DNA from 4 places in the Streptomyces sp. NPDC104367 genome. Region 3 is predicted to be linked to each of the others. Evidence: riboswitches for the same ligand, from Rfam matches in the RefSeq annotation. Region 3 holds a riboswitch; each other region holds the start of a gene.
What was found. Region 3 has a riboswitch for cyclic di-AMP ahead of ACZ619_RS08085 (C40 family peptidase). Riboswitches for the same ligand answer to the same signal wherever they lie in the genome.
Positions count from the first base shown of each region.

Region 1: another riboswitch for cyclic di-AMP. It lies ahead of ACZ619_RS16660 (M23 family metallopeptidase); the one in region 3 lies ahead of ACZ619_RS08085 (C40 family peptidase).
Region 2: another riboswitch for cyclic di-AMP. It lies ahead of ACZ619_RS20775 (C40 family peptidase); the one in region 3 lies ahead of ACZ619_RS08085 (C40 family peptidase).
Region 4: another riboswitch for cyclic di-AMP. It lies ahead of ACZ619_RS19785 (transglycosylase family protein); the one in region 3 lies ahead of ACZ619_RS08085 (C40 family peptidase).

Region 1 covers NZ_JBVJND010000009.1:302,345-307,695, forward strand. The annotation lists gene ACZ619_RS16645 (dihydrofolate reductase family protein) at 1-841, shown strand, start outside; tRNA gene ACZ619_RS16650 (tRNA-Met) at 1,099-1,172, shown strand; gene ACZ619_RS16655 (PP2C family protein-serine/threonine phosphatase) at 1,366-2,463, shown strand; cyclic di-AMP (ydaO/yuaA leader) riboswitch at 2,709-2,866, shown strand; gene ACZ619_RS16660 (M23 family metallopeptidase) at 2,876-3,907, shown strand; gene ACZ619_RS16665 (aldo/keto reductase) at 4,186-5,148, shown strand; gene ACZ619_RS16670 (PrsW family intramembrane metalloprotease) at 5,176-5,351, opposite strand, start outside.
Region 2 covers NZ_JBVJND010000013.1:68,586-73,936, forward strand. The annotation lists gene ACZ619_RS20765 (ATP-dependent Clp protease proteolytic subunit) at 1-602, shown strand, start outside; gene ACZ619_RS20770 (hypothetical protein) at 610-918, shown strand; cyclic di-AMP (ydaO/yuaA leader) riboswitch at 1,282-1,461, shown strand; gene ACZ619_RS20775 (C40 family peptidase) at 1,465-1,938, shown strand; gene ACZ619_RS20780 (ATP-binding protein) at 1,975-2,433, opposite strand; gene ACZ619_RS20785 (helix-turn-helix domain-containing protein) at 2,646-3,506, shown strand; gene ACZ619_RS20790 (DUF397 domain-containing protein) at 3,516-3,743, shown strand; gene ACZ619_RS20795 (8-amino-7-oxononanoate synthase) at 3,803-4,930, opposite strand; gene bioB (biotin synthase BioB) at 5,078-5,351, shown strand, end outside.
Region 3 covers NZ_JBVJND010000004.1:180,831-186,181, forward strand. The annotation lists gene ACZ619_RS08080 (NAD-dependent epimerase/dehydratase family protein) at 1-388, shown strand, start outside; gene ACZ619_RS08085 (C40 family peptidase) at 587-2,881, opposite strand; cyclic di-AMP (ydaO/yuaA leader) riboswitch at 2,890-3,064, opposite strand; gene ACZ619_RS08090 (PP2C family protein-serine/threonine phosphatase) at 3,232-4,461, opposite strand; gene ACZ619_RS08095 (DUF1996 domain-containing protein) at 4,760-5,351, shown strand, end outside.
Region 4 covers NZ_JBVJND010000012.1:119,946-125,296, forward strand. The annotation lists gene ACZ619_RS19770 (DUF501 domain-containing protein) at 1-117, opposite strand, end outside; gene ACZ619_RS19775 (FtsB family cell division protein) at 147-623, opposite strand; gene eno (phosphopyruvate hydratase) at 740-2,026, opposite strand; gene ACZ619_RS19785 (transglycosylase family protein) at 2,501-3,205, opposite strand; cyclic di-AMP (ydaO/yuaA leader) riboswitch at 3,210-3,385, opposite strand; gene ACZ619_RS19790 (transglycosylase family protein) at 3,569-4,567, opposite strand; gene ACZ619_RS19795 (cytochrome P450 family protein) at 4,694-5,351, opposite strand, start outside.

The sequences.
Region 1 (5,351 bases), on a different contig from region 3:
GTTCTGGCACACCGGCGGCGACAAGGCCGTCTACACGACGGACGAGGGCGCGGAGCGGGCGGCCGTGCTGGGGGAGACCGCCGACGTGGTGCCGCTGGGCCCCGAACTCGACTGGCGCCGCCTGCTGGAACACCTCCACGACGTGCGCGGCGTCCGGCGCCTGATGGTCGAGGGCGGCGGCACCATCCACACCCAGCTCCTCCAGCAGGGCCTCGCCGACGAACTCCAGCTGGTCCTCGCCCCGCTCCTCGTGGGCGACCCGAAGGCACCGCGGCTGTTCGGGCCGGGCGGCTACCAGGGCGGACGGCTGCGGCTCCTGGAGACCCGCCGGATCGAGGACGTCGTCCTGGCCCGCTACGAGCCCACGGCCCCCGGCGAGGGCACGGTGCCGTCCGCCGCCGACCGCCACTGGCTGCGGCTCGCCTGCGAACTGGCGGCCGACTGCCCGCCCTCCCGGACCGCCTTCAGCGTCGGCGCGGTGGTGGTCGCGGCCGACGGCACGGAGCTGGCCCGCGGCCACTCCCGCGAGGCCGGCGACCCCGTGGCGCACGCCGAGGAGGCGGCCCTGGCCGAGATCCCCCCGGCCGACCCCCGCCTCGCCGACGCCACCGTCTACACCAGCCTCGAACCCTGCACCCACCGCGCCTCCCGCCCCCACCCCTGCGCCGAGCTGATCCTGCGGGCGGGCGTACGGCGCGTGGTCACGGCGTGGCGCGAGCCGGACACCTTCGTGGCGGCGGCCGACGGCACGGGCATGCTGCGCGAGCGGGGCGTACGGGTGCTGCTGCTGGAGGAGTACGAGGCCCTGGCGAAGACCCCGAACGCGCACCTCCTGGGCTGACCCGAGCGCGCACCTCCTGGGCTGACCCGAGCGCGCACCTCCTGGGCTGACCCGAGCGCGCACCTCCTGGGCTGACCCGAGCGCTCTGCCCCTGGGCCGCCCCGAACACCCACGGGGGCCGGTCCGGTCACCCACCGGAGCCGGGTCGGAACACCCGCTGAAGCCGGGGCGCGGGTCCACCGGAGCCGGGGCGCGGGTCCACCGGAGGCGACGCGTGTGACTCACCCTCTCCGGATGGCGTATGCTGGTTTCACCGACGCGGGGTGGAGCAGCTCGGTAGCTCGCTGGGCTCATAACCCAGAGGTCGCAGGTTCAAATCCTGTCCCCGCTACTGAAGACCAGGGCCGGAATCCGAAATCGAGGATTCCGGCCCTGAGTCGTATCCCGGGCGTCCCAGGTGTGTGCCTCCGCGCGGTCCCCTACGTGTCCCTCATCACACTCATCCGCCCGGCCCACACCGCTCGCCCCCATCCCCCCGCTCCGGCAACCCTGGACGGACACACATTCGGACAAACAGGAGTCGCATGGTGGGCGCTGGCAAGGCGCAGCAGGACAGCTCGACAGCAGCCCGTACGCTGGCCCGCCTCCTGCCCACCCTCCTCGTGGTCGCCGGCATCGGCTACGACATCGCCACCCCGAAGGTCTTCACCGCCGTTCCCTTCTTCACCGCCGCCCCGCTGATCGCCGCGCCCCTCTGCTCCCTGCGCACCACCGTCCTCACCGGCGGCGCCGCGCTGGCCGCCACCTACGCCGTGCACGCCCGCTCCGGCGTCCTGCCCGACGCCGACGGCGTCACGGAGATCCTCACCGTGGCCACCGTCTCCGTCCTCGCGGCCGGCATCAACCGGATCGTCCGCATCGGCGACCAGCGCCTCGCCTCCGCCCGCGAGGTCGCCGAGGCCGCCCAGCGGGCCGTGCTCCCGGAGCCGGCCGAGCGGATCGGCGGCTTCGAGATCGCCGCCCGCTACGAGGCGGCCCAGGAGGGCACCTTCATCGGCGGCGACCTGTACGCGGTCCAGGACACCCCCTACGGCGTACGGCTGGTCGTCGGCGACGTCCGCGGCAAGGGCATGGGCGCGGTCGCCGCCGTCGCCGTGGTCATCGGCGCGTTCCGGGAGGCCGCCGAGCAGGAGGCCACCCTGGAGGCGGTGGCGGGGCGCCTGGAGCGGGCGCTCGCCCGTGAGGGCGTCCGGCGCGGCGGAGTCGACGCCCACGAGGGGTTCACCACCGCCGTGCTCGCCGAACTCCCGCACGGCGACGGCACGCTCCGGGTCGTCAACCGCGGCCATCCCCCGCCCCTCCTGCTGGACGGCGACGGCCGGGTGCGCCCGGTGCGCGCCCTGGAGGCCGCGCTGCCGCTCGGGATGGGCGAACTCGGCGCCTGGCCGGACCGCGCGGCGGAGCACGCGTTCCCGAACGGGGCGACGCTGCTGCTGCACACCGACGGCCTCTCCGAGGCGCGGGACGCGCACGGCCGGTTCTACGACCCCGAACGGCGGCTGACGGGCCGTACCTTCGCCGCCCCCGGCGCCCTGGTGGCGCGGCTCGCCACGGAGGTGCGCCGGCACACCGGCGGCGGCATGGCGGACGACATGGCGCTGCTCGCCGTACGGCGACCCTGAGTGAGGTCACGCAGGGTGGCCGGGTGACCGCCCTGCGCATAACATCTGAGTCACCATCAAAACCCGTGAGACTCCTTATCCGAACAGAACCCCAGGTCAACTCGCCCGTTTTTCGCCCGTCGTGGCAGGTAAGTCCATGCTGTGGAACCTTAACGATCAAGGAGAACGGCTTGGAATCTGACAGCTGGGTCTATTAACGTTCGATAACGCAGCGCGGTCGTCCCAGCCGTCACTCGAGACGGCTCCGTGCGCACGCGCCGAATCCCGCAAGGGAACCGGGGAACCACCACCTTGGGGTGAATCACGCGGCTACCGCCGGTACGAAACCGTCGGTATACGCGCGTAGGAGACCTTCCCGCTCCGAACCCGTCAGCTAACCCGGTAGGCGTCGGAAGGAAAGGAGTGCGCCCGCGTGGCGTCCAACCGGCCTGCCCCGACAGCCCCGTTCGTGCCCAGTCAGCGGCAACCAGAGACCTTCGGCTACGGCGGCTACCGCACCGACGAGGGCCCCTGGGAGGAGTGGAACCCCACCGAGGACTCCCTCTCCCCGGCACGCGGCCGGCACCGGGTCGCCAAGCAGCGCGGCGGCGGCGGACTCGCCCGCAGTTCCACGGTTCTCGGCGTCGGCGTCATAGCCGCCGTCGGCGCGGGCGGCATGGCCAGCGCCAACACCGGCAAGCCCCCGGTCTCCATCTCCCTGCCCGACCTGTCCACGGTCAGCTCCCTGCTCGGCGAGGATGGCGGCGGCTCGTCCGTCCAGGCCTCGCTCAGCAGTGTCACCACGACCGCGACCGACGCGGACTCCTCCTCCGACGCCGGCGAGGCGCTGCGCAACCGGATCATCGCCCAGGCCGAGCAGCAGCAGAGCCAGCTCGACACCAGGGCCAGCGCCAAGGCCGTCGCCGCCGCCGACAAGGCGGTCTCCGCCGCGGAGGCCAAGGCGGTGAAGGCGGCCGCCGCCAAGGCCGAGACCGCCAAGGAGAAGGCCGAGGCCGCCGAGAAGCAGAAGGCCGAGCAGGCGCGGCTCGCCGCCCTGGCCAAGCAGTACACGCTGCCGGTCGTCTCGTACACGATCACCGGCACCTTCGGCCAGGCCGGTTCCATGTGGTCCTCCGGGTACCACACGGGCCTCGACTTCGCGGCCCCCACCGGCACCCTGATCAAGGCCGTCCACAGCGGCACGATCACCGAGGCGGGCTGGGCCGGCTCCTACGGCTACCGCACGATCCTGACCCTCGACGACGGCACCGAGCTGTGGTTCTGCCACCAGTCCTCGATCGGCGTGAAGGTCGGCCAGAAGGTCTCCACCGGCGATGTCATCGGGCGCGTCGGCGCCACCGGCAACGTCACCGGCCCGCACCTGCACCTGGAGGTCCACCCCGGCGGCCAGGCCACCGGCATCGACCCCATGACCTGGCTGCGCGGCAAGGGCCTCAACCCCTGACGGCCGGTCCCGGGCATCCCCGGCACCCGGCATCCCCCGCTGTCCCCGATACCTCGGACATCCCAGGTACCCCAGGTGCCTGACATCCCCTGAGCTCCGGCGGCCCTGACGGCATCCCCCCGACGTCGAGGTCGCCGGTCAGGTGCGTCCGCAGGCGGGCGGCAGCCGGACCGTCCGAGGCCTGCCGGACCGTCCGAGGCCTGCCCCGGTCCTCCGCTTTTACGAGAACTTCGTATTGCACGGGATGGGCTGCCTGGCGGGCGATGTTGAACTGAGGCATGACTGCTTCTTCCGCTTCCCCCGTCCTCCGTAAGCTCGGCTCCTCCGACCTGGAGGTCTTCCCGCTCGCCCTCGGCGGCAACGTCTTCGGCTGGACGGCCGACGAGGCCACCTCCTTCGCCGTCCTCGACGCCTACGCGGCCGCGGGCGGCAACTTCGTCGACACCGCCGACGCCTACACGGCCTGGATCGAGGGCAACAAGGGCGGCGAGTCCGAGACGATCATCGGCAGGTGGGTCAAGGCCCGCGGCAACCGCGACGACGTCGTCATCGCGACGAAGGTCAGCCAGCACCCGGAGTACCCGGGGCTGTCCGCCGAGAACATCAAGGCCGCCGCCGACGCGTCCCTGCGCCGCCTGGGCACCGACCACATCGACCTCTACTACACGCACTTCGACCAGCCCGAGGTCCCGGTCGAGGAGATCATCGGCGCGCTGGACGAGCTGGTGCGGGCGGGCAAGGTCCGGCACATCGCCGCGTCCAACATCAGCCCGGAGCGGCTCCAGGAGTCCCTGGACCTCTCCGACCGCGAGGGCCTCGCCCGCTACGTCGCCCTCCAGCCCCACTACAACCTGGTCTCCCGCGACACCTACGAGGGCCCGCTCCAGGACCTGGCCTCCCGCACCGGGCTCGCCGCCGTCCCCTACTTCTCCCTGGCGTCCGGCTTCCTCACCGGCAAGTACCGCCCCGGTACGACGGTCGACAGCGCCCGCGCGGGCCGCGCCGCCCAGTACCTGGAGTCCGACCGCGGCCAGAAGGTGCTCGCCGCCCTGGACGAGGTCGCCGAGGCCCACTCCGCCCCGGTCCCCACGGTCGCCCTGGCCTGGCTGGCGGCCCAGCCCACCATCACCGCCCCGATCGCCTCGGCCCGCACGGTGGAGCAGCTGCCGTCCCTGCTGGGGGTGGCGGACCTGGAGCTGACGGCCGAGGAACTGGCCAGGCTGACAAGGGCCTCGGCCTGACCCCGGCGGGGCGCCGCAGGCGCCGTCCTACGACCGGTAGGGGTTGTAGGACGGCGCCGGCACCGCCACCCCGTACCACGCCGGTGCCCCGTGGACCGGCGTGACGGGGTAGCCGTACCCCGTGCCCGTCGTCCGGGCCGCGTAGTCCAGTGCGGGGCGGACGGTCTCGCGCCGGGCCCACAGCTCGGTCAGGAGTTCCCGCT
Region 2 (5,351 bases), on a different contig from region 3:
AGTTCACCGAACGCACCGGTGCCGCGCAACGCACGCTGGATCCGTACTCGAAGCTGCTGGAGAACCGGATCGTGTTCCTCGGCACGCCCGTGGACGAGGTCTCCGCGAACGATGTGACGGCCCAGCTGATGTACCTGGAGCACACCGCCCCGGAGCAGGACATCTCGCTCTACGTCAATTCGCCGGGCGGGTCGTTCAGCGCGATGACGGCGATCTACGACACGGTCCGGTACGTCACCTGTGACGTGGCCACGGTCTGCCTGGGCCAGGCCGGGGCGTCGGCGGCGGTCCTGCTCGCGGCCGGCACCCCGGGCAAGCGGTCCGCGCTGCCGGGGGCGCGCATTCTCCTCCAGCAGCCGTCCCTGCCGGAACCGGTGCGGGGCCGGCCGAGTGATCTGGCCATCCGGGCGGCGGAGTTGGAACGGGTCCGTACCCTGATGGAGGAGATGCTCGTCCGGCACACCGGGCGCACCCCGGAGCAGGTGCGCGAGGACATGGAGCGGGACCTGGTCCTGGACGCCCGGCAGGCGCTGGCGTACGGGCTGGTGGACCTGGTCATGCCCGAGCGCAGGGGCTCGCTCGGCCTGCCGGACGCGGGGTGAGCCGCCGATGCTGCCACCGGAACTTCCGCCGCTGCCCGCGCTCACCCGCGCCGAGGGCGAGTTGATCGACCGTTATCTGGACGTGGTCGATCTGCTGGGCCGTATCAACCCGGCGCAGAACGAGGACACGTATCGTGGCCTGCGCGCCGCGCAGGCGCTGGTGCGCGCCGCTTCCGAGCTGCGTGACGCGCTGGCCCTGATGCACGGCAGGGGCGAGACGGAGCTGCACGGGGACACGCTGGCACGGGCGTTGCGGGTGCTCGACGGTGAGCGCCGGACCGCTCGCGTCGCGCTCCCGCCCGACTGCGTACGCTGACGCGCGCAGGCCGCGGGCCCGGCCGTCGAGGCCGCGTCCGGGCCGGAGTCGAAACGACCCAACGGGGTTACCCCCGTTCAGCGGAGCGCGGCGTGGTTTTACCTGACCGGCGGACCCGCTCGACGTGCGGGTCCGAGGGAGCCCCTGGAGTGCTTTCGCGCAGGTCCGGGGCTACGCAGGGCAGTTGGCGTTGAGTCGAACAGAGCATTGTCCACCCGAACGGGTGGGTGGTGAGTAACCCCACAAATCCCCGATTCCATTGGGATTTTCGGACACACGTGAGTGAAGATCCCTGTCTGACGACAAGCCCCCGCCACAGCGGCGGGGCGGTCCGGGCGGACGCCGAGTCCTGCCGCCGCCCGGATTGACCCGTCGACAGAAGTGCATCGGCAGGAGTGGAGGACCCGAGCAAGACGGGTCGCCGGAACGGTCGCGCCATGACCGGGCCGAGCAGCCCTTGGGGTGAAGCCGCGTCAGCGGCCGGGCAACTTCGCCAGCCCGAATCCGACAGGTCATCCTTCACAGGCGGCTGACGAAGGGTTGCGCATGACTGCGCTCAATCGTGTCCCGTCGCTCATGGCCAGGGCCGGTACGGCCTCGGCGCTGACGATCGCCGCCGTCGGCGGCTCGATCGTGATCCCGGGTGTCGCCTCCGAGGCCTCGGCCGCCACGATGGCGACGAAGGCGCTTCAGGTCGCCGCCTCGAAGAAGGGGTCACCCTACAGGTGGGGCGCCAGCGGACCGAACCGGTTCGACTGCTCCGGGCTGACGCTGTACTCGTTCAAGAAGGCGGGCAAGAGCCTGCCGCGTACGGCGGCCCAGCAGTACAACAAGACCCGTCACATCTCGGCCGGCCACCGCAAGGCCGGGGACCTGGTCTTCTTCCACTCGGGTTCCAGCGTGTACCACGTCGGCATCTACGCCGGGAAGGGAAAGATCTGGCACGCCCCGAAGACCGGGGACGTGGTGAAGCTGCAGAAGATCTGGACCAGGAGCGTCTGGTACGGCCGGGTGAGCTGACCCGGCGACCGGGTGCCGGCCGGCGGGGACTCGGGGCTACGGTTCCTGCTGGCCGGCCGCGGTCACGGTGCCGGCCGGCACCGTCCAGGGCAGTTCGATGGAGACGGTCTTGCCGCCCTCCCGGGTCGGGCGGACCCGGAGTCTGCCGCCGCACTCGGCGGTGAGCCAGCGGATGATGACCATGCCGCGCCCGTTGTCCTGCTGGACCGCGGCGGGAAGTCTCCTGGGGAAGCGGGGGTGACTGTCCGTGACGCCGATGTGGAGGTGTTCGTCGCGGTCGAGGGCGATGTCCACCGTGAAGGTGGGTGACTGTCCGAAGGTGTGCTGTACGGCGTTGGTGGCGAGTTCCGAGACGATGAGGCGGATGGTGTCCGCGGTCTCCGTCTGCGGTGGCAGTCCCCACTCCGCGAGGGTGTCCAGCACATAGGAGCGGGCCGTGGAGACCGAGGCGGGATCGCTCGGCAGAGTGACGGATGCTTCCAGATGGTCTGCCATGGCGACGTCGTCCCTTTCCTCGGGACCGTAGTCCGACACGGTGCGGATGGTTCGAGTACGGTCCCGGACTGGTGCTTCTTCGCCAGACTGCCATTACCGGGCCGGTCACGGGGAGCGATCCACCAAGATGTGCATATATCTGTCGCTCGAAGCGGTGAACTCTGCGACCCCAGACCGTATTTGGGCGGCCCGGAAGGAGTAAGGAGTAGCCCATGCAGAACGGTCCCGCGGTACGCCGCCGAAAACTGGGCGCCGAACTGCGCATGCTGCGCACCGGTGCGGGTCTCACGAGCGGTGAGGCCGCCCGTCTGGTGGGCTGGCACCAGTCGAAGGTGAGCCGGATAGAGACCGGCGCCAGCGGTGTGAAACCGGCCGATGTGCGGTTACTCCTGGACGCCTACGGCGTGACCGAGGGGCAGTTGCGCGAGTTGCTGCTGGTGCTGGCGGGGTCGGAGGACACGGCCGGACGGCACCACTGGTGGCACGCCTACCGCGGGGTGCTGCCGCCCGCCTACCGGGACTTCATCAGCCTGGAGTCGCAGGCGAGCGCGATGCGCACGCTGGAGACCTCGGTGGTACCGGGGCTGTTGCAGACGTCCGAGTACGCGCGGGCCGTCACCCGGGTGGCCGCCGAGGGACTCGACGACGAGGCGCTGGACACCCTGGTGGAAGTGCGCCTGGCCAGGCAGGACGTGCTGCGCAACGATCCGCCGCTGCGGCTGAGCGCGGTCCTGGACGAGGCGGTGCTGCGCCGTGAGGTCGGCGGCCCGGGGGTGATGGCCCGCCAGCTGCACCGGCTGATGGAGGCGGCGAGGCTGCCCCAGGTGCGGATCCAGGTGCTGCCGTTCCAGGCCGGTGCGCATATCGGCATCACCGGCCCTTTCGTAATCTTCTCATTTCCGAGCACTTCTGATCTGGATGTGGTTGTTCTCGACCAGTTGACGAGTAGCCTCTACCTGGAGCGGAAAGAAGACCTCCAGGCCTATGCGGAGGCCTTCGACACCCTTCAGATCCACGCGCTTTCGCCCGAGGACTCGTTGGATTTCATCGCCGGGATAAGTGACGGCACGTAAGGAGGCACCATGACTGCACTGCCTCGGCACGTTCCTTCCAGTACCGATCTGCTCGGCGTGCGGTGGCTGCGCAGCAGTCACAGCACCGGAGCGAACAACTGCGTGGAGACCGCACGGCCGCACTCCGGTGCGCCCGCCGGACTGCTCGCCGTGCGTGACTCCAAGGACCCGGCCGGACCCGCGCTGCTCTTCTCCCCCGAGAGCTGGACGGGTTTCCTGGCCGTGTTCACCGACTGATCAGCGCGGAACCGCACCCGTATCCACCCGCGAGCGGCACCCGGCCGTGTCACGCCGACTCATGGTCGTGTCTCGCCGATCACCCGTACAGCGCGTTCGATCTCGGCCCCGGAGAGGTCGGCCCGGGCGGTCAGCCTGAGCCGTGAGACTCCGTCCGGCACGGAAGGCGGACGGAAACAGCCCACGGCCAGACCTGCCGTCCGGCAGTCGGCCGCCCATCGCACGGCCCGCTCCGGGGACGGTGCCCGCACGGAGACCACCGCGGCGTCCGGCCGTACCGCTTCCAGACCCGCGGCGGTCAGCCGTGCGTGCAGCTCGGCGGCCACCTCGCGGGCCCGGGCCGCGCGCCCGGGCTCGCGCCGCAGCAGCCGCAGGGCCGCCAGCGCCGCCCCCGCCGCCGCGGGGGCCAGACCGGTGTCGAAGATGAAGGTGCGGGCCGCGTTGACCAGATGGTCGACCACCCGGGCCGGACCCAGCACGGCCCCGCCCTGACTGCCCAGCGACTTGGACAGGGTCACGGTCGCCACCACGTCGTCGGCACCGGCCAGCCCGGCCGCGAACGGCGCCCCCCGCCCGCCGTCCCCGAGGACGCCGAGCCCGTGCGCGTCGTCGACGAGGAGCCCGGCGCCGTGCTCCCGGCACGCCCCGGCCAGGGCGGCGAGCGGGGTCGCGTCGCCGTCGACGGAGAACACCGTGTCGGAGACGACCACCGCGGGCCCCTCGTGGGTGCCGAGCGCCTTGCGCACCGCGTCCGGGTCGGCGTGCCCGACGACCTGGGTGGTGCCCCGGGCCAGCCGGCAGCCGTCGATCAGGGAGGCGTGGTTGAGGGCGTCGGAGACGATCAGCGAGCCGTGCGGGCCGAGCGTGGTGACGGCGGCGAGGTTGGCCGCGTAGCCGGAGGAGAAGACCAGGGCCGCCTCGAACCCGCAGAATTCGGCCAGCTCGCGCTCCAGCTCGGTGTGGAGCTCGGTCGTGCCGGTCACCAGCCGGGAGCCGGTGGCTCCGCCGCCCCAGGTCCGGGCCGCCCCGGCGGCGCCCTCGGCGACCTCGGGATGGCCGGCCAGGCCCAGGTAGTCGTTGCTCGCGAGGTCCAGCAGCGGCGAATCGGCGGGACGGGGGCGCAGGGTCCGTTCGAGTCCGGCGCGGCGGCGCAGCTCCGCCTGTTCGTCGATCCAGCCGAACGCCATGACCCCTCCGGTGATTTTGTAGGCAATGAACAGACCCTAGCGGGACCGTCGGGCACCCACTGTGTGGTGATACCCACATGTCGATCTGCCAGGGTTGTGCGAACTCTCCTTGGCCCGGGGCAGCCTCGTAGTACAGGATCGGCTCTCATGGACCTGCTGAACACGCTGGTGGACAAGGGGCTTCGGCGCGAGCTGCCGACCCGCGAGGAAGCGCTCGCCGTGCTGGCGACCTCGGACGACGACGTGCTCGACGTGGTGGCCGCGGCCGGCAAGGTGCGCCGGCAGTGGTTCGGCCGGCGCGTGAAACTCAACTACCTGGTCAACCTCAAGTCGGGCCTGTGCCCGGAGGACTGCTCCTACTGCTCGCAGCGGCTGGGCTCCTCGACCGGCATCCTCAAGTACAGCTGGCTGAAACCCGACG
Region 3 (5,351 bases):
CGCCCCGGACTTCAGCTTCACCACCGCCGACGTCCGCGACGTCGCCGACGCGCACATCGCGGCGGCGGAGAACCCGGCGGCGAAGGGCCGTTACATCGTGGCCAACGAGACGATGACGTCCTTCCACGAGATGTCGAGAATCGTCCGCACCCGCCACCCGTGGGACCCGCGCCTGCCCCGCACGGCGCTCCCGCACTGGCCGGTACGCATCCTCGGACCGCTCTTCGGTCTCACCCAGGACTACATACGCAAACACCTCGGCATCCGCTTCCGCGTCGACAACGCCCGGAGCACCGGGGAACTGGGCCTCACCTACCGCCCCGTCGAGGAGACCCTCCTCGACCACCACACCAGCTGGCGCACACGCCGAAGAAGCGCCCGAGCGTGACAGGAGGGGGCGGGACGGGGCGGGCTGCCGTGCGGATGCCCGCCCTCACGGGGGCCGTCGTCATGCCGGCGGCCGAGTGACGCAAGACGTTCACCAGGCGGTTTCGGTGCCGGACGGGACGCTGCGATGCCGGCGGTGCGGTTCGCGGCGGCCCGTCACGGGGGGTCGGGCCTGGTCGGGTCGGGGCAGGCCGAGGGGTCAGGCCGGGCGGATCACCCGGTGGATGGCCGACTCTCCGGCGTTGTAGATGGACTCCTCGCGGATGAGGGCGCCCGGACTGGGGGCGTGGATCATCATGCCGCCACCCGCGTAGATACCGACGTGGCTGTCGTTGTCGAAGAAGAAGACCAGGTCACCCGGTTCCATCGCGGTCAGCGTCAACGCCGTGCCGGCCAGCGTCTGCTCCGCCGCGGAGCGCGGCAGGCTCACCCCGGCGGCTCGCCAGGCGGCCTGGATCAGGCTGGAGCAGTCGTACGACTCCGGCCCGGTCGCCCCCCAGACGCACGGCCGCCCGATCTGCGCCCGTGCGAACGACAGCGCCTTCATCGCCTTGCCCGGTTCGGCCGTGCCGCCCGGCTGGAGGAAGGTGCCGGTGTCGGTGAGGGCGCCGGGGGCGAAGGTGGCGGTGGCCGGAGCCGCGGCGGGCGTCGGAGCCGCGGCGGGCGTCGGGGCCGCGGCGACCGGGGGTGCGGCGGCGGGCATCGGAGCCTGTGCCGGCATCGGCGCCGGAGCGGGCATCGCCGGAGCCGCGGCCGGCATGGGCGCGGGGGCCGCCATCGGTGCGGGGGGCGCCATGGCCGGGGCCGGTGCCTGCATCGGCATGGGTCCCGTGGCCATGGCCATGGGCATGGGCATGCTCATGGCGGGAGCGGGAGCGGGAGCGGGAGCCGCGACGGGGTAGGGGTTCGGGGCGGCCGGGGGCTGGGGTGCCGCGTAGGCGGTCGGCTGCGGCATGGGCGCCGCCGCGGGGGCCGCCGCGGCGTACGTGCCGGCCGACTGGACCGGGTCCGCAGCGGGTGCCGGGATGGCCGTGTACGAGGCCGGTGCGCCCGGGGTCATGACCCGGAAGGAGCCGGTGTCCATCGGGTTCTGGACGGGGAGCACGGCGGTGGCGGCGACCGGCGCCTCGGGCGGCAGCGCGCCCGCGCCGGGGAAGGAACCGGTGTTCGTGTCCGGTATCGGGGTGTACGCGGCCGACGCGCCCGGGGTCATCACGCGGAAGGAGCCGGTGTCCGCCGGGTTCGGGGCCGGGGCGGCGGTGCCCGCGTCCCTGGGGGACACGGTCGGGAAGCTGCCCGTGGCGCCCCCGCCGCCCGGGGTCATGATCCGGAAGGAGCCGGTGTCGGCGGCCGGAGCGGGAGCCGGGGCGGGGGCCGCGTTGCCCGGGGTCATGACCCGGAAGGAACCGCTGTCCGCCGGGTTCGCGGGCGGGTTGGCGCCCCTGTCGCCCGGCGCCGCGGCCGGGAAGCTGCCCGTGGCGCCCCCGCCGCCCGGGGTCATCACGCGGAAGGAGCCGGAGTCCGCCGGGTTCGGGGCCGGGGCGGCGGTGCCCGCGTCCCTGGGGGACACGGCCGGGAAGCTGCCCGTGGCGCCCCCGCCGCCCGGGGTCATCACCCGGAACGAACCGGAGTCGGCCGCGTCCGCCGTCGGGAACGCGCCCGTGCGGAAGGGGCCGCTGTCGGTGCGCTGGCTGGGGATGCTGACGGCGGGCGGCGTCGGCGTCCACGGCTGCTGGGCCGGGGCCTGGGGTGCCTGGGGGGCTTGAGGAGCTCGTGGTGCCTGGGAAGCCTGGGGCGGCCGGGGCGCTTCGGCCTCGGGCCTCGGCCAGAAGGCCTGCGTGGGCGGCGCGCTCTGCACCGGCGGCGCGGGAGGGGCCGGTGCCGCCATCGGCGCCGGTGCCGGGTCGAGCGCGGCGATCGCGCGCCGGCCGGTGCGCTGGGACAGGATCTCGCGGGCCTTGGCGACCTTGAGCTGGTTCTTCGTCTTGGAGGTGCCCGGCGCCGACCGCTGCGGCGCGGCCACGGGCAGCGCCTTGGCGGCGCCGCCCGGCCCGGCGGGCAGGGCCGGGGTGGACCCGGCGGTCAGCTCCAGCCTGGGCCGTGCCGTCAGTTCGGGGGTCTGCGCGTCGGCCCTGCCGGACGACCCGGCGGGCAGCTCGGGGCGGGAGGGCCCGCTGCCCTCCAGCTGGCTGATCAGATCGGCCGCCATCGCGCTGACGGGCCGCCGCGGTCCAGGGTTGGCCGGCTGCCGGTCGGCGGGCAGCGCGGCCGGGACGCTCGGCCCCAGCTTCGAGCGCGCGCCCTCGAACCACTCACGGGCGATGCTGTCCAGACCCGGGTCTCCGCGGTCGGGCCGCTTGAACAGCGGCACCCCACGGGAGCGTGAACCCCCGTTCGCCGCACGCGTCGCGTTGTAGTTCCCGGTGGCGTTCTCGGCCTGGTCGTAGAGGCTGTCGATCCGCTGTCGAACCTCGTCACGGCTCTCGGGCGCCATGGGGGTCGTGCTCCTTCCGTGCTCCGCCTACCGGGTTAGCTGTCGGGTTCGGGCGTCGAATCCGGAAGGTATGCCCTACGGCCTTTGCCCTGAACGGCAGTTGGCCGATTCACCCCAGTTGATCGGTTGGGTCCCCGGCTCCGGGTACGCCCCGTGGGGCACCGGACTCGGCGGAAGCCGCGCGGCCCGACGGGATTCGCCGGGGGGAGCCGAACGGCTTGGCCGTCAACTTAGCCAACTTGTGTCACTGGTGTGAAGGTTGAAGTGCGTAATGTCCGATACGTATTTGTGATGTTCGTCGTACTGTTCGGTACGGGTGTGCGGGGAACGGTAATTCGCCCACCCGGAGATCACAGCCGGACGACCACCAGGGCGGTGTCGTCGGTCGCGCCCTCCTCCGGAAGCAGCTCGCGCAGCACCGCGTCGGCGAGCGCCTCGGGGTCCAACTCCCGGTGTCCGGTGAGGGATTCGGCGAGCCGGGCGAGGCCGGTGTCGATGTCCTCGCCGCGCCGTTCGATCAGTCCGTCGGTGTAGAGGACGAGGGTCGCGCCGTCGTCGAACGCGGTGACGGCCTGCGGGCGCGGCGGCGGATCGGGGTGGGCGTCGAGCGGGGGATCGGTGGCCCGGTCGAGGAACTCGACGCGGCCGTCCGCGTGCAGCAGGACGGGCGGTGGATGACCGGCACTGCTGTAGGTGACGGTATGGCGGTCGAAGTCGACGAACGTCGTCACCGCCGTGGCCGACTCGGCGCCCTCCACCACGTGCGCGTACCGCCCCAGTACGCCGAGCGCCTGGGCGGGCCCCTCGGCGACCCGGGAAGCCGCGCTGAGCGCGCTGCGCAACTGCCCCATGACGCAGGCCGCTTCGAGCCCGTGCCCCACCACGTCGCCGACCGAGACACCGACGCGGTCGCCGTCGACCAGGTCGATCAGGTCGTACCAGTCGCCGCACACGTTCAGCGAACCCGTCGCGGGCCGGTAGCGCACGGCCGCCCTGTGGTGCGCCGGCTGCCGGGCGGCGGGCAGCATCGCCTCCTGGAGGGCGACCGCGACCTCCCGCTCCCGGGCGTGCGCCTGCCGCAGCCGTTCGTTGATCTCCTGGAGTTCGCCCGCGCGCCGGTACAGCTCGGCCTCCAGGACCTGGCTCCGGCTGTCCCCGGCGGCCCGGCGCGCCCGGATCAGCTCGGTGACCTCCTCGACCCGGTGCACCAGCAGGGCCACCCTGCCGTCCGGGCCGAGCACCGGCACGTTCACCGGGCTCCAGTACCGCTCCTCCCAGCACCCGGGGCGGCCCGGGACCTGGACGTCGTACCGCTGGACGGCCATGGTGTCGCGTTCGCCGGTGGCCAGTACCCGCAGCAGGGAGGCCTCCAGGTTGCGCATGCCGGTCGCGGTGTCGTCGTCGGGGTTGTCCGGGAAGACGTCGAACAGGTACCGGCCGACCACGTCCTGGCGCCTGCGCCCGGCCATGCGGAGGAACTCCTCGTTGGCGTCCGCGTACACCAGCCCGGGAGTCGGCAGGGCCACCATCCCGGGCAGGGTCTGGAACACCGCCGTGTAGTCGATCTCCGCATCGCTCATGACAGGGGCGCCTCCCCGCCGTTTTCACAACAGTTTCCCACGTAAAGCCCAAAAGGCCAGGTGGGAGTGTGTGTTCGGCGGGTGCGCTCCGTGTCCGGACGGTCACCCGGGGTGGTCGTTTTCTATGAGGTCGCCGTGAATTCGCGGGTCTGTTGAACACGGCGGCGGTGATTGACGTATAGGGCCGGGGGCTTCCATGTCCGGGCCGCCCACAAGACGCAGGGGAACGATCTTGAGACGCAACAGGCGCAGACGTCCGACAGGCGCACGGCGCGCGACCTTCGCAGCGGTCGCCCTGATGCTCGGCGGCGGGGGACTGGTCGCGGCGAACGTCTACGCCTCGGCGAGCGAGGGCGGCTGGGGCGACCCCTCCGGTACGGCGGCGACCGCCCGGGTGCTGTCCGCGCCCACGGTCTACTGCCCCGACGTCGGCAGCCGGTTGACGGCGGTGCCCGACGGGGCGCGGGACGACGTCGACCGTGAACTCGCCGAGCTGGACCGGCAGATCGCGGCCGCCTACCAGCAGCTCAAGGAGTCGGCCGACACCCTCGGGCAGGACCCCGGCCTCGCCGACCTGACCATCGTGGAACCACTGGAGCGGAAGCGGTCCGCCACCCTCCGGCGCATCGCCGACGCCATCGGCCGGGACGGCGAGCGCCCGCAGGACCTCGACGACCTCGCGGCCTGCACCCTGCGCTCCTCGGACGAGGGCTCCCAGCAGACGCCGGGTGCGCAGGAGTCCACGGGATCACAGGACTCGCAGGGGTCGCAGGACTCGCAGGGATCGCAGCCGCCGCAGGACGGCGCCGCACCGGGCCAGAGCGCGGGGACCGGCGCCGGCGGCCAGGGCGGGAACGGTCCCGTCGCCGCTGACTACGCCGACATCACCG
Region 4 (5,351 bases), on a different contig from region 3:
GCACCGGTGCGCGATCGCCCGCAGCCCGCGCGGCGGACGCCCGAGCTGCTCCTTGAAGGCCTCGACGTCGGCGTCGGTGGGCTCGGTACGCGGAGTGGAGGGCGGAGGCGTTTGCATGGCTGTGTTCTGCGTGGCTTTCTGTCGGTTCACTGGTCGGACGCGTCGGACTTGTCGACGCCGTCCCAGACGTTCGCGTACCAGGGCCGGTCGGCCGCCCCGAGGTAGGCGCGCGCCTGCTTGGCCGTACCGGGGTCGATCACGACGTACCCGGTCTCACCCGGCATCACGTAGTGCAGCCGCGCCCGGATCTGCTGCTCGGCGTAGGCGTCGTCCTGCCACCGCGCCTTGAGGTCGCGCAGCTGCTCGACCCGCTGCCGCGCCTGCTGCTGCTGGCGTTCGAGGTCGGCGATCTCGGCGCGCTGCGAGACGTACTGCCGCATCGGATAGGCGAGAGCGACGATCATCGTGCACAGCACGAGCGCGAGCAGGGCCGCGCGGCCGGTGAGCCGGGAGCGGCGGGCCTGCCGCTTGGTCTGGGAGCGGTAGACCCGGGCCGCCGTCTGCTCGCCGAGCAGCTTGAGCCTGGTCGCGGTGGAGAACCGGTCCCGGTCCTTCACGGCCATGTCCCCGCCTCCCTGATACGTGCGTACGTCCCCGCACACGGTACGGGACCGGGTACGGGGACGTACGTACGACTGGCTGAGCCTTACCTTCTACGGGCTCGGCGCGGCGGGTGTGCTCAGCCCTTGAAGCGCGGGAAGGCGGAGCGGCCGGCGTACACCGCCGCGTCGTCGAGGATCTCCTCGATGCGCAGCAGCTGGTTGTACTTGGCGACGCGCTCGGAGCGGGCCGGGGCGCCGGTCTTGATCTGGCCGCAGTTGGTGGCGACGGCAAGGTCGGCGATGGTGACGTCCTCGGTCTCACCGGAGCGGTGGGACATCATGCACTTGAAGCCGTTGCGCTGGGCCAGCTCGACGGCGTCCAGGGTCTCGGTCAGCGAACCGATCTGGTTCACCTTGACCAGCAGGGCGTTGGCGGTGCCCTCCTCGATGCCGCGGGCCAGGCGCTCCGGGTTGGTGACGAACAGGTCGTCGCCGACGAGCTGGACCTTGTCACCGAGCTTGTCGGTGATGACCTTCCAGCCGGCCCAGTCGTCCTCGAACAGCGGGTCCTCGATGGAGACGAGCGGGTAGGCCGCCACGAGCTCCTCGTAGTACTCGGTCATCTCGGCGGCCGAGCGGGACTTGCCCTCGAACTCGTACTTGCCGTCCTTGTAGAACTCGGACGCGGCGACGTCGAGCGCGAGCGCGATCTGCTCACCGGGGACGTAACCGGCCTGCTTGACGGCCTCCAGGATGAGGTCGAGCGCGGCGCGGTTGGACTCCAGGTTCGGGGCGAAGCCGCCCTCGTCGCCGAGACCGGTCGACAGGCCCTTGGCCTTCAGGACCTTCTTGAGGGTGTGGTAGACCTCGGCACCCCAGCGCAGCGCCTCGGAGAAGGACTCCGCGCCGATCGGGGCGATCATGAACTCCTGGATGTCCACGTTGGAGTCCGCGTGCGAACCGCCGTTGAGGATGTTCATCATCGGCACCGGCAGCAGGTGCGCGTTCGGGCCGCCCAGGTAGCGGAAGAGCGGCAGGTCGGACGCCTCGGAGGCGGCGTGCGCGACGGCGAGGGAGACGCCGAGGATGGCGTTGGCGCCGAGCGAGCCCTTGTTGTCGGTGGCGTCCAGGTCGAACATGGCCTGGTCGATCAGGCGCTGCTCGGTGGCGTCGTAGCCGACCAGCTCCGGGCCGATCTGCTCGATCACGGCGAGGACGGCCTTCTCGACACCCTTGCCGAGGTAGCGGTTGGGGTCGCCGTCACGAAGCTCGATGGCCTCGAAGGCACCCGTGGAGGCACCGGACGGAACGGCGGCACGACCCGTGCTGCCGTCGTCGAGGCCGACCTCGACCTCGACCGTGGGGTTGCCTCGGGAGTCCAGGATTTCCCGGGCTACGACGACGTCGATGGACGGCACGAGCATCTCCTTCGTGGGATGTGGCGCGATGTGACGCTGGTGGTGCGCGGCGGTGTGCCTTGCGACTAGAGCCTAACCGTCCCGGGGCCGTCGGCCAGCCGACCGACCGGCCCGTGGACACACTGACGGTACTCATTGTTCACGCACGGAACAAAGGGGGCCCCGATGAAGAACGGGAGAAGAGCGGGCCACGACGGGAGGTGAGCGGGGCCGGGAGAGGCGCCGGGCGGGCCACGAAGGGGCGCCGGACGGGGCGTGGCGGGGCGCCGGGCGGGTCGTGGCGGGTCCGGGAGAGGCGCGGCGGGGCCGGGCGGAAGAAACCCCGCCCCGGTGCGTACGGGGGAAAACGCACCGGGGCGGGGGTCCGTGGGGGACGGGGGTGGCCCTCACGTGGTCCCTACTATGAGGACCACGGTTGTGAGAGCGCTGTGGTTCAGCTGGGTGCCGCTTAATACTTCGGCCGGCACCCCGTCGTACGGCCTACTTCAGGTGCAGCTGCTGGCCCGGGTAGATGAAGTCGGCGTCCTCGACGATGTCCTTGTTCAGCTTGAACAGGGCCTGCCAGCCGCCCTTGACCTTGTGCTTCAGGGCGATCGAGCTGAGGGTGTCGCCCTTGACGACCTTGTACTCGCCGTCGCCCTTCTTGACCGTCTTGCCGGCCGGCGTGGTCACGGTCGCGGCGGCCGGACGCTCGGCGGAGCGGGAGGCGGCCTGGGTGTCGGTCGAGCGGGTGGCGGTGCCGGCGCCGGTGCCGCTGCTCGACGAGCTGGAGGACCCGGTGCCGGAGGAGGCGGTGCTGCTGCCCGTGTAGGCGGCGCTGGACAGGCCCGTGCCGCAGACCGGCCAGGCACCCTTGCCCTGCGCGGCGAGGACCTTCTCGGCGATCTGGATCTGCTGCGTCTTGGTGGCCAGGTTGGCCGTGGAGGCGTACGCGGTGCCGCCGTACGCGGCCCAGGTGGAGGCCGAGAACTGCAGGCCGCCGTAGTAGCCGTTGCCGGTGTTGATGGCCCAGTTGCCGCCCGACTCGCACTGGGCGACGGCGTCCCACTCGGAGGCGGTGGCGGCGGAGGCGCTGCCGGCCGCCATCAGCGGGGCGGCGACGGCGACACCGGTGACACCGGCGACGGCGATGGCGCGGACGGCCTTGGACGGGCGGCGATGCTTGCCCTTGCTGGAGAACAGCATGGATGGATCCCCTCACCGACGCCTGCGAGGTGAGCTGTCGGGTTCGGGCCGGTTGAGTTGCCCGGCCGCACGCCCGCTCTCACGGGTCGCGCGGCTCCACCCCTAGCCGGTTCCAGCGTCAACCGCTGGGCCCGGCACCTACCTTGGGTCCCCCGCTCCTGCCCACGGCGCTTGACGCGACGACTGTTCCCGGGCGGCCGCTGGCAGGACTCGGCGTTGCGACGGCCGGGGCTCGCGGTGACGAGCGGCCTTGACCGTAAACAGGCGATCAGGTGAATTTCAAAGATGATCAGGGCCTTTGAGACTCATCCCACACTTTCACCAAACCGGACATTTAACGCCGAAGCGGGGCGTCAACTCCGTCTACTTTTCGTCCGTTTCGCTGCTGAGTTTCAGGGTCTGACCGGGGGCGATGTGGTTCGGGTCGGTACCGATGTCGGCCTTGTTCGCGGCGTAGAGCGCGCGCCACCCGCCGTCGAGACCAAGGGAGTCGGCGATGGAGGCGAGGGTGTCGCCGTCACGGACGACATAGGTGCCGGCATCACGCGAGGCATGACGGCCGGACGACGCGGCCTTCTGACCGCCCGTCACGCCTTCGTCCGCCGAGCCGCCGCGGTGCTTGCCGCCGCTGCTGACGGCCCCGGTGTCGACCAGATCCCAAGACCCACCGGTCTGCTCGGAATTGTCCGAGTCTGCGCTTTCGGGGAGGACGGGATTCTCGCTCGCCTTCGAGGTGCTCGAACCGGAAGACGCCGACTTGTCCTTCTTGGGTGATTCGGTGGACTTGTCACCCTTGGAGTCGGTGCTCGCGCTCGCGCTCGGCGACGGGGTGGCCGAGTCGCCGCTGTCCGAGGTGTCCGAGGAGGCGGACGAGCCGGAGTCCGAGGAACCGGTCGCGTCCGACGAGTCCGACAGCCCGGAGGAGGTGTCCGAGGACGTGTCGTCCCCGCTCCCGTCGACGCCCGTGTCCACGTCCACGGAGGCGTCGTCGGAGGAGAGCCCGGAGAGCAGGGCGCAGGTCCGCCAGGGCTTGGTGCCCTGGTCGGCGAGGATCTTCTCGGCGACGGCTATCTGCTGCGAACGGCTCGCCTGGTCCGGCGTGACGGCGTACTCCTGGCCGCCGTACTGGTCCCAGTCGTCCTGCGACATCTGCAGGCCGCCGTAGTAGCCGTTGCCGGTGTCGGCGCTCCAGGAGCCGCCGCTCTCGCACTCGGCCACCTTGTCCCATGTGGTGCCGTCGGCCGCGTTGGCGCTCGCCGCGCCGAGCAGCGGGATGGCGATGGCGGAGCCGGTCACCCCGGCCGCGACAAGGAGGGCCGGAGCCTGACGGGGGCGCCGGTGACGGCCGTTCCCGGAGAGCATGCGGAAACCTTTCGAGCGACAGCGATGACCGGTGCGGCGGGTCCCGCAGGGGCGCCGCACTGATGGGTGAACGTATAGGCAGACGATCACTTGTCACAAGTTAATGCCGCACAGATCACGTGAAGATCACAGAGTTGAGTGCTGGTCACCTTCGCTGGTGGGCGGCTCGGCGGCCCGCGGAGTGAACTCCACGGGCAGCGTGCGCAGTCCGCGCATGATGAGTCCGCCGCGCCACCTCAACTCGCTCGTGTCCCCCGCGAGCCGCAGGTCAGGGAGCCGGGTGAGCAGGCCGGCGAGCGCGGTCCGGCCCTCCAGCCGGGCGAGCGGGGCACCCAGGCAGTAGTGAATGCCGTGGCCGTATCCGAGGTGCTGGTTGTCGCGCCGGGAGAGGTCGAGGGTGTCCGGCTCGGCGAACCGCTCCGGGTCCCGGTCCGCCGCCGCGAGCACGACGAGCACGGGGTCGCCGGCCGCGATGTGCCGTCCGCCGATGCCGAGCGGCTCCGTGGCGAACCGCCAGGTGGCCAGCTCCACCGGACCGTCGTAGCGGAGGAGTTCCTCGACACCGGTCTCCAGCAGCCCCTGCTCACCGGCGGCGAGCGAGTCCTGCAGACGGGCGCGCTGCTCGGGGTGGGTGAGCAGGGCGTACATCCCGTTCCCGATCAGGTTGACGGTCGTCTCGAACCCGGCGAACAGCAGGATGAAGGCCATGGCGGCGGCCTCGTTCTCGGTGAGCTGCTCGCCGTGGTCCGAGGCCCGGATGAGCCCGGAGATGAGGTCCTCGCCC